Regions from separate parts of the Caballeronia eucalypticola genome, predicted to be linked through region 2. Evidence: riboswitches for the same ligand, from Rfam matches in the RefSeq annotation. Region 2 holds a riboswitch; the other holds the start of a gene.

Region 1 (6,186 bases), on a different contig from region 2:
ACGACAATTCGCAGGCAGCGAGTACCCAAGGCGGCATCTTGTCGTCCAACCCGATGCTTGCCACTATCCAGAACACGCTGGCGGCTATTGTCGGCAGTGGTGTAAAGAACGGCGGCTCAACAATCTCGCTGGGTGCGCTTGGCATCTCGCTGCAGGGACAAGCCACCGCGACGCAGCCGGCCGGCTCACTGGTGGTCGATCCCACGAAGCTCGCCGCTGCGCTCCAGAGCAACCCGTCGGGGGTTGCAAATCTATTCAATTCGAAGACCGGCATCGCAGCGCAGATGACGAGCAGCCTGAACTCGTTCCTGAGCCCAGGCGGCTTGATTGCGAACAGCCAGAGTGCGGTGAATACCGACCTCAAGAGCATCACGTCGCAACAAGCCACGCTGGCCACCTACACGGCACAGCTGACGAGCCAGTATCAAGCGCAGTTCACGGCACTCAATACGTTGATGGCCACGATGAACAACAACTCACAGTACCTGACGCAATTGTTCGGCGGCGCCAACAGCGCGGGTGCACTCGCAACTGGAGCGAGCAGCTAAGCTGCTAAGGTCCGCTAAGGATAACCGACATGGAACAGAACAGCTTGATCGACCGCCTGCTGGCGTTGACGCTCGCGATCCAGCACGCAGCGGCGATGGCGGACTGGCAGGAAGCCGCGCGCCTGACTGAAGAGCGGACCCCGCTTTTCATGGAATTGACGCCGGCGCAGGACGCCGCGGCAATGGAAGTGATCAACCGGATCCAGGCAATCGATGCCGCCATTGCCGTCGATGCAAAGACAACGCAATCGGAATTGCAGATTGAGTACAGTTCCGCGATGAAGAGGGTTCAGGCGGCCGGCAAGTACCATCAGGCCGCGAAGTTCTGACCGGGAGAGCATCACCGAGGCGGGGTTACTCCGTCTCACCGGCTCGGCAAAGACAACAACAAAAACCACGCGCTTCGCGCTTTGGCTGTTTTCAACACCCCGGCGCACTGCGTGCTTCCGGGGTGTTTTCTTATGGGCTAACGCCCGAGCGTCAGCCCCAGATACAGCGCATAAAGCCCGCCATTCACGAGCAGCGCCCACAGCACGATCCCGCCCTTCTTCGCGTTGAAGCGCAGCCACGCGGCCGCCGCGAGCGTGATGAAAACACCCGTCATCACTTCCACACGCGGCTCCCACGGTGTCAGCATGATGCCGATACCCGGCAGCAGCGTGCCCTGGAACACCATCGCTCCGGTGATGTTGCCGAACGCCAGCGTATCCTTGCCGCGCCGCGCCCAGATAATGCTGTTGACCTTCTCGGGCAGCTCGGTAGCGATCGGGATGATGATCAGCGACAGCAGCAGCGCGGATATCCCCAGCACTTGCGACACCCCTTCCACGCCGGCGATAAACCCCTTCGCACCGCCAACCAACAGCACCACGCCCAGTATCATCTGCAACACGATGGTCGCAAGCGAGGTCGGCAAGCCGACGCGCGAGATCAGCAGCCGTTCGGGAGCTTCCGTGCCATGGCCTTTCTCGACGAGACTCGCGGATGCGCGGAACGTCGACACCACATAGGCGACATACACGCCGACCAGTCCCACGGCGAACAGCGCGCGCACTTGCCACGCTTGATGCGGCACGAACATGGCGCCCGCCGCGATCAGGAACGCACACAGGAAGAAGTTGAGATCGCGGGTGAAGCCGCTATGTTCAGGCGCGACGACCCCCTTGAGCCCGCGCGTCTTGAGCACGGCGATAGCCATCAGGCAGGTCGACAACGTCGCTAGCATCAACGGTGCGCCGAGGATCGCGCCGACGCCGATTTCCTCGTTCACCGCGCGACTGGCGGTGCCGCCCATCAATGCGATGATCGGCACCGTGGTTTCCGGGAGCGCCGTGCCGATAGCCGCGAACAGCGATCCGGTCACCCCTTCGGAGATGCCGAGTTTTTCGCCGAGATGTTCGAGCGCGTTGGTGAAGAGTTCCGATGCCGCGAGGATCACCACGAGCATCAGCGCAAGTTGCAGGAAAAGCATCGTCATGCGGCACCTCGCGATGAAGCCGGCGAGCAGGCGACGCAATGAGAAGGGCAGAACAACGGCAGAGAAACCGGCGAACGCGAGAGATGACCTGGGGCAGGCCTGAGGTGTTTTTGTTTTGGAGACACGATAATTTCACGGTCGGACGTCAGCAAACCAGGATGCAATCCCGCGCCGTCCGACCGTGAACGACAAGATGCACCCATGGTCTCGCCAAACCTGACCGGTCGAACGCGCCACGGCTAGCAAGCCGAGTATGTTGACGCGTCCTCCTCCCATTGCGGAAGGAAGGCTACTCCCCAAAGACGGCCACGAGTTTAGCGTGCGTCCCCGGATTAGGCAACCGGCCTCGGGAATGTTCAAAAAACGGTCACCAATCCCGTCATTAACCCCATATGGATATCCCGAATCGGTCGTTGTAGCGGAAATAACGGTTCAGTAAGCTACGGCCGCAGAGGCTTTTTGGGTGCTCTTTCGTTGCGCTGACGCATCGACGAAGCTCACCGTACAATAAGTTGCAACTACCGTAATAAGAAACGTCTGACTGACTAACACCGACGACTACGTCCGTAACGGGAGATCCCATGCGCTTCAGAATGCTCGCAACCGCTGTATTGGCCATCGTGCCGGTGCTCGCGATCGCGAAACCGCTCACTGTGTGCACCGAGTCGAGTCCGGATGGCTTCGACGTCGTGCAATTCAATTCGCTGGTGACGACCAACGCATCGGCGGATGTGATCTTCAACACGCTCGTCTCCTACGATGAAGTCGCGAAAAAGGTCACGCCCGCGCTCGCCGAAAAGTGGGACGTGAGCGCCGACGGCCTGATCTACACGTTTCACCTGCGACCGAACGTGGCGTTCCAGACGACGGACTACTTCACGCCATCGAGGAAACTGAATGCCGATGACGTCGTGTTCTCGTTTGACCGCATGCTCTCCGACAGCAACCCGTGGCACAAAGTAGCCGGTGCGAGCGGTTTTCCGCACGCGCAGTCGATGGGTCTCGTCAAGCTGATCAAGTCCGTTTCCAAGGTCGATGACAACACCGTCAAGTTCGAGCTCAACACGCCGAACGCGACCTTCGTGCCAATCCTCACCATGGGTTTTGCATCGATTTATTCGGCCGAATACGCCGACAAGCTGCTCAAGGCCGGCCACGAAACCGACCTGAACGCGAAGCCGATTGGCACGGGTCCATTCGTGCTGAAGAGCTATACGAAAGACGCCGTGATCCGATATGACGTCAATCCTACGTATTGGGGCCCGAAGCCTAAAGTGGATCGGCTGATCTACGCCATCACGCCCGATGCGTCGGTGCGGGCGCAGAAGATCAAGGCGGGTGAATGCCAGATCGCGTTGTCGCCGAAACCGCAGGACGTGGTCGACGCGAAGAAGGACAGTTCGTTGAAAGTGGTCGAGACACCGGCGTTCATGACGGCGTTCGTCGCGTTGAACACGCAGAAGAAGCCGCTCGATAACCCCAAGGTGCGCCAGGCGCTGAACATTGCATTCGATCGCACGACTTACCTGAAGACCGTCTTCGAAAACACGGCCACGGCCGCTGTGAATCCGTATCCGCCGAATACGTGGAGCTATGACAAGCAGATCACGGCGTATCCGTATTCCGTCGATCGCGCGAAGAAACTACTCGCCGAGGCAGGCTTCCCGAATGGCTTCGATACAACCATCTGGGTGCGTCCGAACGGCAGCGTATTGAATCCGAATCCGAAGGTCGGCGCGGAATTGCTGCAAGCGGATCTGGCGAAGATCGGCGTGAAGGCGCAGGTGAAGGTGATCGAATGGGGCGAACTGATCAAGGAAGCGAAGCAGGGTCAGCACGACATGTTGTTCATGGGCTGGGCCGGCGACAACGGCGATCCGGACAACTATCTGTCGCCGCTATTCAGTTGCGCCGCAGTGCGCTCGGGCATCAACTTCGCGCGTTTCTGCGACCCGACGCTGGACCGCATGATCGATGAAGGCAAGGAGACCGCGGACTTAGGCAAGCGGACCAAGTCTTATACCGAAGCTCAGCAGATTATTCATGATCAGGCGCTGTGGATTCCGCTCGGTTATCCGACGGCGTCAGCGCTGACACGCAGCAATGTCAGCGGGTATCGCGTGAGTCCGTTCGGACGGCAAAACTTCGCGAACGTCACGGTGCAGTAGCCTCAGTTGAAGCTTTAGTTCACCGTCAAAGCCGGGCGCGCAAACGCCCGGCTTTTTTACTTCGGCGCGAAGCGGATCACGCCGTCGTCATCGTCGCTATGGCGCACCAGTTCACCCTCGAGCCATAGCAAATGCAAATGCGCCAGCGCTTCGCCGAGCGCGAACGTCATCTGGTGTACATCGAGCGGACGCTTGAACATGATCGGGACAATATCGGCGGCGCTTTGCGGCTTGATCGCGCAAGCCTCGCGCACCTCCCGCAAACGCGCTGCGTGATGATCGCGAAGCTGCCCGATGCGTGTATGCATGCCGCGAAACGGCTTGCCATGCGAAGGGAGCACGAGGGTATCGGCGGGAAGGGATTCGTAGCGGCCCAGTGAACCCAGGAACAGCGCGAGCGGATTGCCCTCCGGTTCAAGAGCAAACACCGAGACATTCGTCGATATGCGCGGCAGGACCATATCGCCGGAAATCAGCACATTCGTCTCCGCGCAGAAGAACGCGCAATGCTCAGGGGAATGACCGAACCCCGTCACCACTTCCCAATCGCGGCCGCCAATCTGCACCGTATCGCCATCACGCAGCCGACGATAAACCGGCGGGATGGACGGCACGAGCTTCGGGTAATACGTATCGCGCTTGCGCAGCGCTTCAAGCGATGCCGGGTCCGTCATGCCATGCCGCGCAAAGTGCCGTGCAGCGCGCTCGCCGCCTGCGTCGGAGCCATCGCCGGCGGACATCACGCGGCCCATTGCGTACTCACCAAGCGACATCCAGAGCCGCACCGGGTCCCATCGTTTCTGGTCGCCGCCATTGCAGATCCAGTCGGCAAGGCCCAGGTGATCGGGGTGGCAATGCGTGACGATCACGCGCAGCACCGGCAAGCCGTCGAGCAGCGAGTCAAAGGTGCGTTCCCAGTTTGCCCGGATGGTTTCGTCCGATATACCGCAATCGATAATGGTCCAGCCGGACACGCCGTCGATCTCGTCGCGCATGACCCAAACGTTAATGTGATCGAGCGCGAACGGCAGCGGCATGCGAACCCAGAAGACGCCGGGCGTGACTTCCATCGAGTGGCCGCTTTCAGGAAGACGGTCGGCGAAAACGTAATCGAGTTGCTGTTCGAGCGGGTTCATGCGGGTCGGCTCTCCGGGTTGTCAGTTGTTGCATTGCCGCCAAGTTGACGCTAACGTTAACCTGCATTTTAACGTCGGCTTAAGAAAAGCGCTCGCCACCTTGTAATTTCAATGACAGACACGCGCTACACCATCACCGAACTGGCCCGGGAATTCGACATCACGCCGCGCGCGATCCGGTTCTACGAGAACCAGGGCTTGCTCACGCCGGCGCGCGAAGGCACGAACGGCGTGCGTCGCGTGTATTCGTCGCGCGATCGCACGCGGCTCAAGCTGACACTGCGCGGCAAACGGCTCGGATTCACGTTGCTGGAGGTGAGCAGGCTGCTCGATCTCTACGATTCGCCGACCGGGACGGTTGCCCAGTTGCATGCGTTTCTTGACACCATCGCGGCACATCGCGCGGTGCTGGAGCGGCAATTGGAGGACTTGAACGCAACGCTCGCCGAACTCGCCGCGTACGAAAAGCAAGGGCGTGCACTCCTTTCAGCGAACGCTGAAAAACGCTTGCGGCGAGCGGCAGGAGCACCGGGCGCCAGGGAGCGAAGTGCAAAGGTGCCTTGAGCTGGAAATCGGCGGAAACGGCCAACGTCCAGGAAGCGGAATCGCCTGGCGATACAATATCGGCCGGATTTGAAGCCAGAATTGAAACCGGGCTGGACGCTTGATCACTAACGCAAAGACGGTGTCACGAAGCGCAGAGTCGATATGAATCACTTTCCCAAGTTACTGTCGTCGCAGATTGGCTTCGATGTCGCGGAAACGCTGCTCGAAGGCTTCGACCGTCACTATCGCGTGTTTCGCGATGCGGCCATCGCGGCGAAGGGGCTATTCGAAACGGGCCACTGGCATGCGCT
Region 2 (6,186 bases):
ACGGCGGCGATGAACGGTGTTCCCGGCACATGCGAAAACGTGTAAAGGCGGCGCACGCCATCGACGGGAGAGGTCGCCGCGTACGACCCCGACGCGGCGTTCGTCATGCGCGAAAAAGTGGGCGAAACGGCGACGTTGCGCCCGATCACGTCGTGGCGAAAAGGCTTGCGGGCGATCATTGTGCCGTCCTGATGGACGATGAAGATCGATCCTTGGGCGCCTACGTTGAGCTTGTCCAGCAACGAGTCGAAATACGCGACGTTCAACGCAAGCAGCGCGATGCCGGCGAACGAGCCGTCGAGTGCGTTGATCCGCCGGCTCATGCCGATGGTCGGCGTCCCGCGCAAACGCGACGCAAACGGATGCGAGAAAAACAGGCCGGTCGAGGGGCTGCGCTGCTGCGCGTAGAAATATTCGCGGTCGGCGAACGAGCCCGGCGAGAGAGGGATGTCCTTGCTTACTGCCGTGACCTTGCCGTGCGCGTCGAGCACGTAGGCGCCAGTGATGTAGGCAGCGGAGGTCGCCCGGTCGAAGAGGATCTGCCGGCGCAAGGCGGGCGGAAGTCCCATCATGGCCGGATTTTCCGCGCCTTCGACCATTGCGTTGAGCGACAGATTGTAGATTTCGACATTGCGGGCGAGGTCGCTGCTGATTATGGCGACGAGATTCGCCGATGTATCGTGGGCGTGGTCGAGCACGCCCTGGCGCCCCTGATACAACGTAACGAGCGACACGCTCGCCATCAATACCGCGGCCACGGTGCCGGCTACGCCCGCAAGCAACGGATGGTGCGACAGCGTGCTCGCCATGCCGACCGCAGTCCAGCGCGACCGGATGCGACGCTTCCTCAGAACCGTGGCGGGCGGCGCGTCAGCTTTCATCGCGGACGGCCGTCATGCACGAGCAGCACGGGGCGCCGTGCTGCGCTGGGCACGCACGGTCAGACGACGGCATGGAGTTCGGGTTCGGCATCGTGCGGCAGATTGGATCGGGAGGTTAGTCACGTCTGACGGGCTGGCCGCATTGTATCGGCTCGAACTTTCGTTCTTGCTTTCGTTTTCGTTTCACGCAGTCAGGAAGAGTCCCTTCGCGCCGCCGGGGAAAGATTACGATTTCATTTCAATCGTGATAGTCTCCGTCCGTCTTTGGGGAGTAGCCGGCTTCCATTTACTGGAAGCGCTCATGTCAACACGCTTGGTTCGATCGAACCGTGGCATGAGCAACCGTTCAGCTTTTGGTTGGCAAGACCATCGATGCATCGGAGAGACCGGTCGGGCTCACCGCTGCATCGCATGTTCTCGCCCGACCTGAATGCCTTAACGACAACTCCACCTCTCCATGAATATCGCTTCTACTCTCCTGCTCGCCTTCGCCATGTCGACGGACGCCTTCGCCGCTGCAGTCGGCAAGGGCGCCACGCTACATCGTCCGCGGATGCGCGAAGCGCTTCGCACCGGCCTGATCTTTGGCGTGATTGAAGCCATCACGCCGCTGGTCGGCTGGGCGCTCGGCAAGGCCGCTGCGCCGTATGTGGCCTCGTGGGATCACTGGATTGCGTTTGGCTTGCTGCTCGTGCTCGGCGTACGCATGATCAGCGCGGGTCTGCGCACGCCCACGCCGGAAGTCGAGAAGCCCGATAGCCACAGTTTCTGGCTGCTGGCGATCACCGGATTCGCGACGAGTATCGACGCAATGGCAGTGGGTGCGGGACTCGCTTTCATCGATGTGAATATTCTCTCGACGGCTGCGACCATCGGACTCGCGACGCTGATCATGGTGACCTTGGGCGTGATGGTCGGACGTTTTCTCGGCAAGGCTGTTGGGCAGCGAGCGGAAATTGCGGGCGGGGTGGTTCTGGTTGTTATCGGCTCGGTGATCCTGGCCGAGCATCTTGGCTACATGAGTTGAGCGCGCTTCTATTTGTGTCAGCGAGCGCTTACCCGGCGCCAAGCATCCGGTCGTTGAGCGCTTGCTGTTCGCGGCTTTGCGTGAGAATCCATCGATGAAAAGCGCGGCAGTGCGGCTGGTCGAAACTGCTCGCTTGCCACGTCAGGAAATAAGGCGAGGGCAGCGCAACGCCGACCGGAAACGGCAACACGAGGCGGCCCGCGCTGAGGCCATCAACGATCATCGATGTCTGCGCCAGCACGAACCCATGGCCTTCAATGGCAGCTTGTATCGCAAGTCCCGACAACGAGAACACCAGGCGATTGCTGCGCACGTCCTCGGGACACTCAATGCCGTGCGTTGCAAACCATTCGCTCCACGATGGCGGCGAGGAGAACTTGGGAAACCAGTCTATCGATAGCAACGGATAAGCGAGGATCTGGTCCAGCTTGACGAGCGGTTTGGTGGTACCAAGCAACCGCGGGCTGCACACAGGCACGACACTGTCACGAAAGAGTTCGACCGTCGTGCCCGCATGATTCATCCGCTCGCCGTAGGTAATGCGGAAGTCAATCTCGGGGCCATCGGGCGACGGCTCCGAATGCGTGCCGTCCAGATATACATCCAGTTCCGGATGCGTGTTTTGCCACTCGTAGATGCGCGGTGCCAGCCACTTCGACAACAGCGAGGGCAACGCGCTCACGCTGAGGCTGCGCCTGTTCCTGACACGTTCAATCTCGGCGCCGGCCACGCGCAGGCTTTCGAACGCCGCTGCGCAGGTCTCGTGATAACGCACGCCTGCGGCTGTCAGGCGAAGGCGCTTGCCTTCTTTTGCCAGCAGCCGCATGCCCAATGAATCTTCCAAAAGCTTGATTTGCTGGCTGACCGCGCCCGGCGAAACGCCAAGCCGGCGCGCTGTCTCGACCACTCCCCCGCAACGGCCCAGGGTATCGAATACCTGCAACGCACGCAGTGGCGGAAGTGTGTCCATGGTGAGCGGCTGGGCCTAAGTCGTTTTAGAAATTCTAAACGATGCCAAAGCTTTAGCCCTCTGTTCTTTTCAATTTTGAGTTCCTAAGCTGAGTCCCAAGGGATGAGCGGGTGAGCAGTCGCAACGGCTGGCATCGGAATAGAACGGAGAGGGCAATGTTCTTAAGAAACGCGTGGTACGTGGCGGCATGGAGCAGCGAAATTGGCGACGGCCTGTGTCCAGTAACGCTGCTGGGCGAGCCAGTGGTCTTGTATCGCAAACCTGACGGCGGGGTGGCCGCGCTGGAAGATGCTTGCCCGCATCGGAAGCTGCCTTTGTCGATGGGACGCCTGCAGGACGGCCAGATTGAATGCGGTTACCACGGCCTTACATTCGATTGCTCGGGAACCTGCGTGCGGGCACCGGGCATGACGAAGGTTCCACCGGCCGCACGCGTTCGAAGCTACCCCGTTGAAGAGCGCTACGGCCTGGTCTGGATCTGGATGGGCGCGCCGGAGCAGGCGAATGCGGACACTATTTTCGCGGTCGAGGAATGGAACGATCCTGCGTGGGGCATGAACCAGGGCGATGCAATGACCGTCGCGTGCAACTATCTTTATGTGACGGACAACCTGCTTGATCCGTCGCATGTCGCGTGGGTTCATCCGTCTTCGTTCGGCAACGCGGCGTGCGAATCGGAGCCGCTGAAGACGTCGGTGACGGATGACGGCGTCGTCGTGTCGCGCTGGATGCGAGACGTGGATGTGGCGCCGTTCTATGCGCGCTTCGTGAAGTTCTCGGGACGCTGCGATCGCAAGCAGCATTACGAAGTCCGGTTTCCATCGCACGCGATTATCAAGGCCGTGTTCACACCCGCAGGCACGGGGTCCGACGAAGGCCCGCTGCACGAGCAAGTCTTCCTGATGAACTCGTACAACTTCATGACGCCAATCGATGAATCGAACACGCGCTATTTCTGGTTCCAGATGCGCAACTTCGATCAACGCGATGAAAACGTATCGCGTCAATTCAACGAGGACGTTCGTCATGCATTCGAAGAGGATCGCGTGATCCTGACCGCGGTTCATGCGGGTATGGCGAACAAACGAACGCCTAATCTCGACCTGCCGCTCGACGCCGGGCCGTTGCGCTTTCGACGCAGCCTGCAACGGCTGATCGAAGCGGAGACGCGGGCGCCCGAATCTGAACCTGCCGCGCTCGACACCGTCCGATAGTCATGCAAGAGGCAACTGAACCGCGAGCGTTCAAGCGGATGCGCATTGTTGACGTACAGCGCGAAAGCAGCGTCATCAAATCGTTCGTGCTGGAAGCGGAGGACGGTGGATTGCTGCCGGCTTTCCTGCCGGGCCAATTTGTCCAGGTGCGTATTACTGGCGCCGACGGGCAGCGCTTGCTGCGGCATTACAGCTTGTCCGGCGATCCTGCCGAACGCACTCGGTGGCGTATTTCGGTCAAGCATCAACTGGCGCCGGCAGACAGGGGCGAGCTGCCGGATGGCTTGGTGTCGGGTTATCTGCATGGGGTTGTCGAGGCAGGCGTTACGCTTGATGTTGCCGGTCCGGCCGGTGCGTTCGTACTCGATGAGCTGAGCGATCGTCCCGTTGTGTTGTTAAGCGGTGGCGTTGGCGTGACGCCGATGCTCAGCATGTTGCATCGCCTGTGTGCGACGTCGCGGCGTCGGGTCTATTTCATACACGCATGTGAAAACGGCGAGGTGCACGCGTTCCGGGATGAAGTCGTGCACCTGCAGGCGAGCAGGGAGGGCGTACAGACGCATGTCTGTTATCGCACGCCTGAACCATCGGACGTCGCTGATCAGCGCTTTCACAGCCACGGCTTGATTACGCGCGAGACCCTCCAACGCGTGTTGCCGCTCGACGACTACGACGTTTATCTGTGCGGACCTACGCACTTCATGCAGGCGAACTCCCGGTTACTTCGAAGTCTCGGTGTCGATAAAGCCCGTATCCAGCATGAGTTCTTTGGACCTTCCTCAGTGCTTGAGCTGGACGAGGTCGACGGGTCGTCATCGCCCGAACCTTCCGTTGCATTGGACGCCTCCGTGCCCGCAGTTCATTTCATGCCTTCCGGCAAGACTGTTGCATGGGATCCGTCATGTCATTCATTGCTGGACTTCGCCGAAGCCGCCGGCTTTTCGCCGCCGTTCAGTTGTCGCGCAGGATTGTGCGGGTGTTGTGCCAGTCAGTTGATAGACGGCACGGTCGAGTACTTTGAGCAACCGCTCGATGAGCCGCGCGAGGGCGAAGTGCTGTTGTGTTGTGCAAGACCATCAACTGCCATCACCCTGCAAATTGCTTAGCAAAGCGAATTAATCCGTCAGCGGCGGCTATATATTTTGGAAAGAGAACATGAACCGGCATTTCATCGAAACCCCAGGCTTTACCGCTCAGCGCGAACGTTTTCTTGAAGCCGCGCGGGCTGCTGGCGCTGAACTCACGGAGTTCGAGCATCCGTTGCGCGGTCCCCGCCGTGAGTTGCTTGCTACCGACGTAGCCGTGATCGGCGATCCGCTTGCGCCCAAGCGGTTTATCGTCGTCTCCGGCACGCATGGCATTGAAGGCTATTACGGTTCCGAAGCGCAGATCGCATTGCTTCACTCCTTGCAAAAACGGGCGCTACCGGCGGACGTCTGCGTGGTCATGGTGCATCTGATCAATCCTTGGGGCACGGCCTGGTTGCGTCGGGTCAATGAAGACAACGTCGACCTTAACCGGAATTACATCGCGTTTAACGAGCCGCTGCCGGACAACGCACGCTATGAGGATTTTCATACCCTCTATTTGTGCCGCGACCTTGACGGTCCCGCTCGCCGCCGTGCCGACGAACGGCTCGCCGAAGAAATCGAAAGACTAGGTCGCGGCACGGTAATGAGCATTGTGGAGGCCGGGCAGTACGCGCATGCCGACGGCATCTTCTTCGGCGGTCAGCACGCCACCTGGAGCAACCAGACCCTGCGCGCCATCGCGAAGCGTTTTATGGAGGGTGCACGGACAGCAATGTGTTTCGATTTGCATACCGGGGCAGGGGCGTTCGGTCATGCCATGTTGATGGCGGTCGCGCAGGAAACCTACCCCGCACTCGCCAGGTCGCAGTCGGTTTTCGGCCCGTGGCTCTACACGGTCATCACCGGGCCTGCTGCAACAACCGATTCAGGAATCGCGGCGACGGCGACCGGCTACACGTCACAGGCGCTGCTCGATTCACTGCCCGGCACTGACTTGATGCAATTGGTTATCGAATGCGGGACCTATGACGGCGACCGTGGCCATCGCGCGCTAAGGGACGAT

The links. A riboswitch is a leader RNA that binds a small molecule or an ion and turns the genes downstream of it on or off. The one in region 2 is predicted to bind manganese.
Region 1: it holds a riboswitch for manganese, as region 2 does, so the genes downstream of both, ACMX25_RS22920 (sodium:calcium antiporter) here and mntP (manganese efflux pump MntP) in region 2, are expected to answer to the same signal.

Annotation. Positions count from the first base shown of each region.
Region 1 covers NZ_JBLKRU010000021.1:7,989-14,174, reverse strand. Annotated here, with positions in the region: gene fliD (flagellar filament capping protein FliD) at 1-548, shown strand, start outside; gene fliT (flagellar protein FliT) at 578-877, shown strand; gene ACMX25_RS22920 (sodium:calcium antiporter) at 1,015-2,025, opposite strand; yybP-ykoY riboswitch at 2,162-2,339, opposite strand; gene ACMX25_RS22915 (ABC transporter substrate-binding protein) at 2,607-4,193, shown strand; gene ACMX25_RS22910 (MBL fold metallo-hydrolase) at 4,250-5,329, opposite strand; gene ACMX25_RS22905 (MerR family transcriptional regulator) at 5,441-5,893, shown strand; gene aceK (bifunctional isocitrate dehydrogenase kinase/phosphatase) at 6,038-6,186, shown strand, end outside.
Region 2 covers NZ_JBLKRU010000017.1:110,579-116,764, forward strand. Annotated here, with positions in the region: gene ACMX25_RS20600 (sensor domain-containing diguanylate cyclase) at 1-881, opposite strand, end outside; yybP-ykoY riboswitch at 1,136-1,273, shown strand; gene mntP (manganese efflux pump MntP) at 1,339-1,908, shown strand; gene ACMX25_RS20610 (LysR substrate-binding domain-containing protein) at 1,937-2,878, opposite strand; gene ACMX25_RS20615 (aromatic ring-hydroxylating dioxygenase subunit alpha) at 3,034-4,092, shown strand; gene ACMX25_RS20620 (2Fe-2S iron-sulfur cluster-binding protein) at 4,095-5,198, shown strand; gene ACMX25_RS20625 (DUF2817 domain-containing protein) at 5,248-6,186, shown strand, end outside.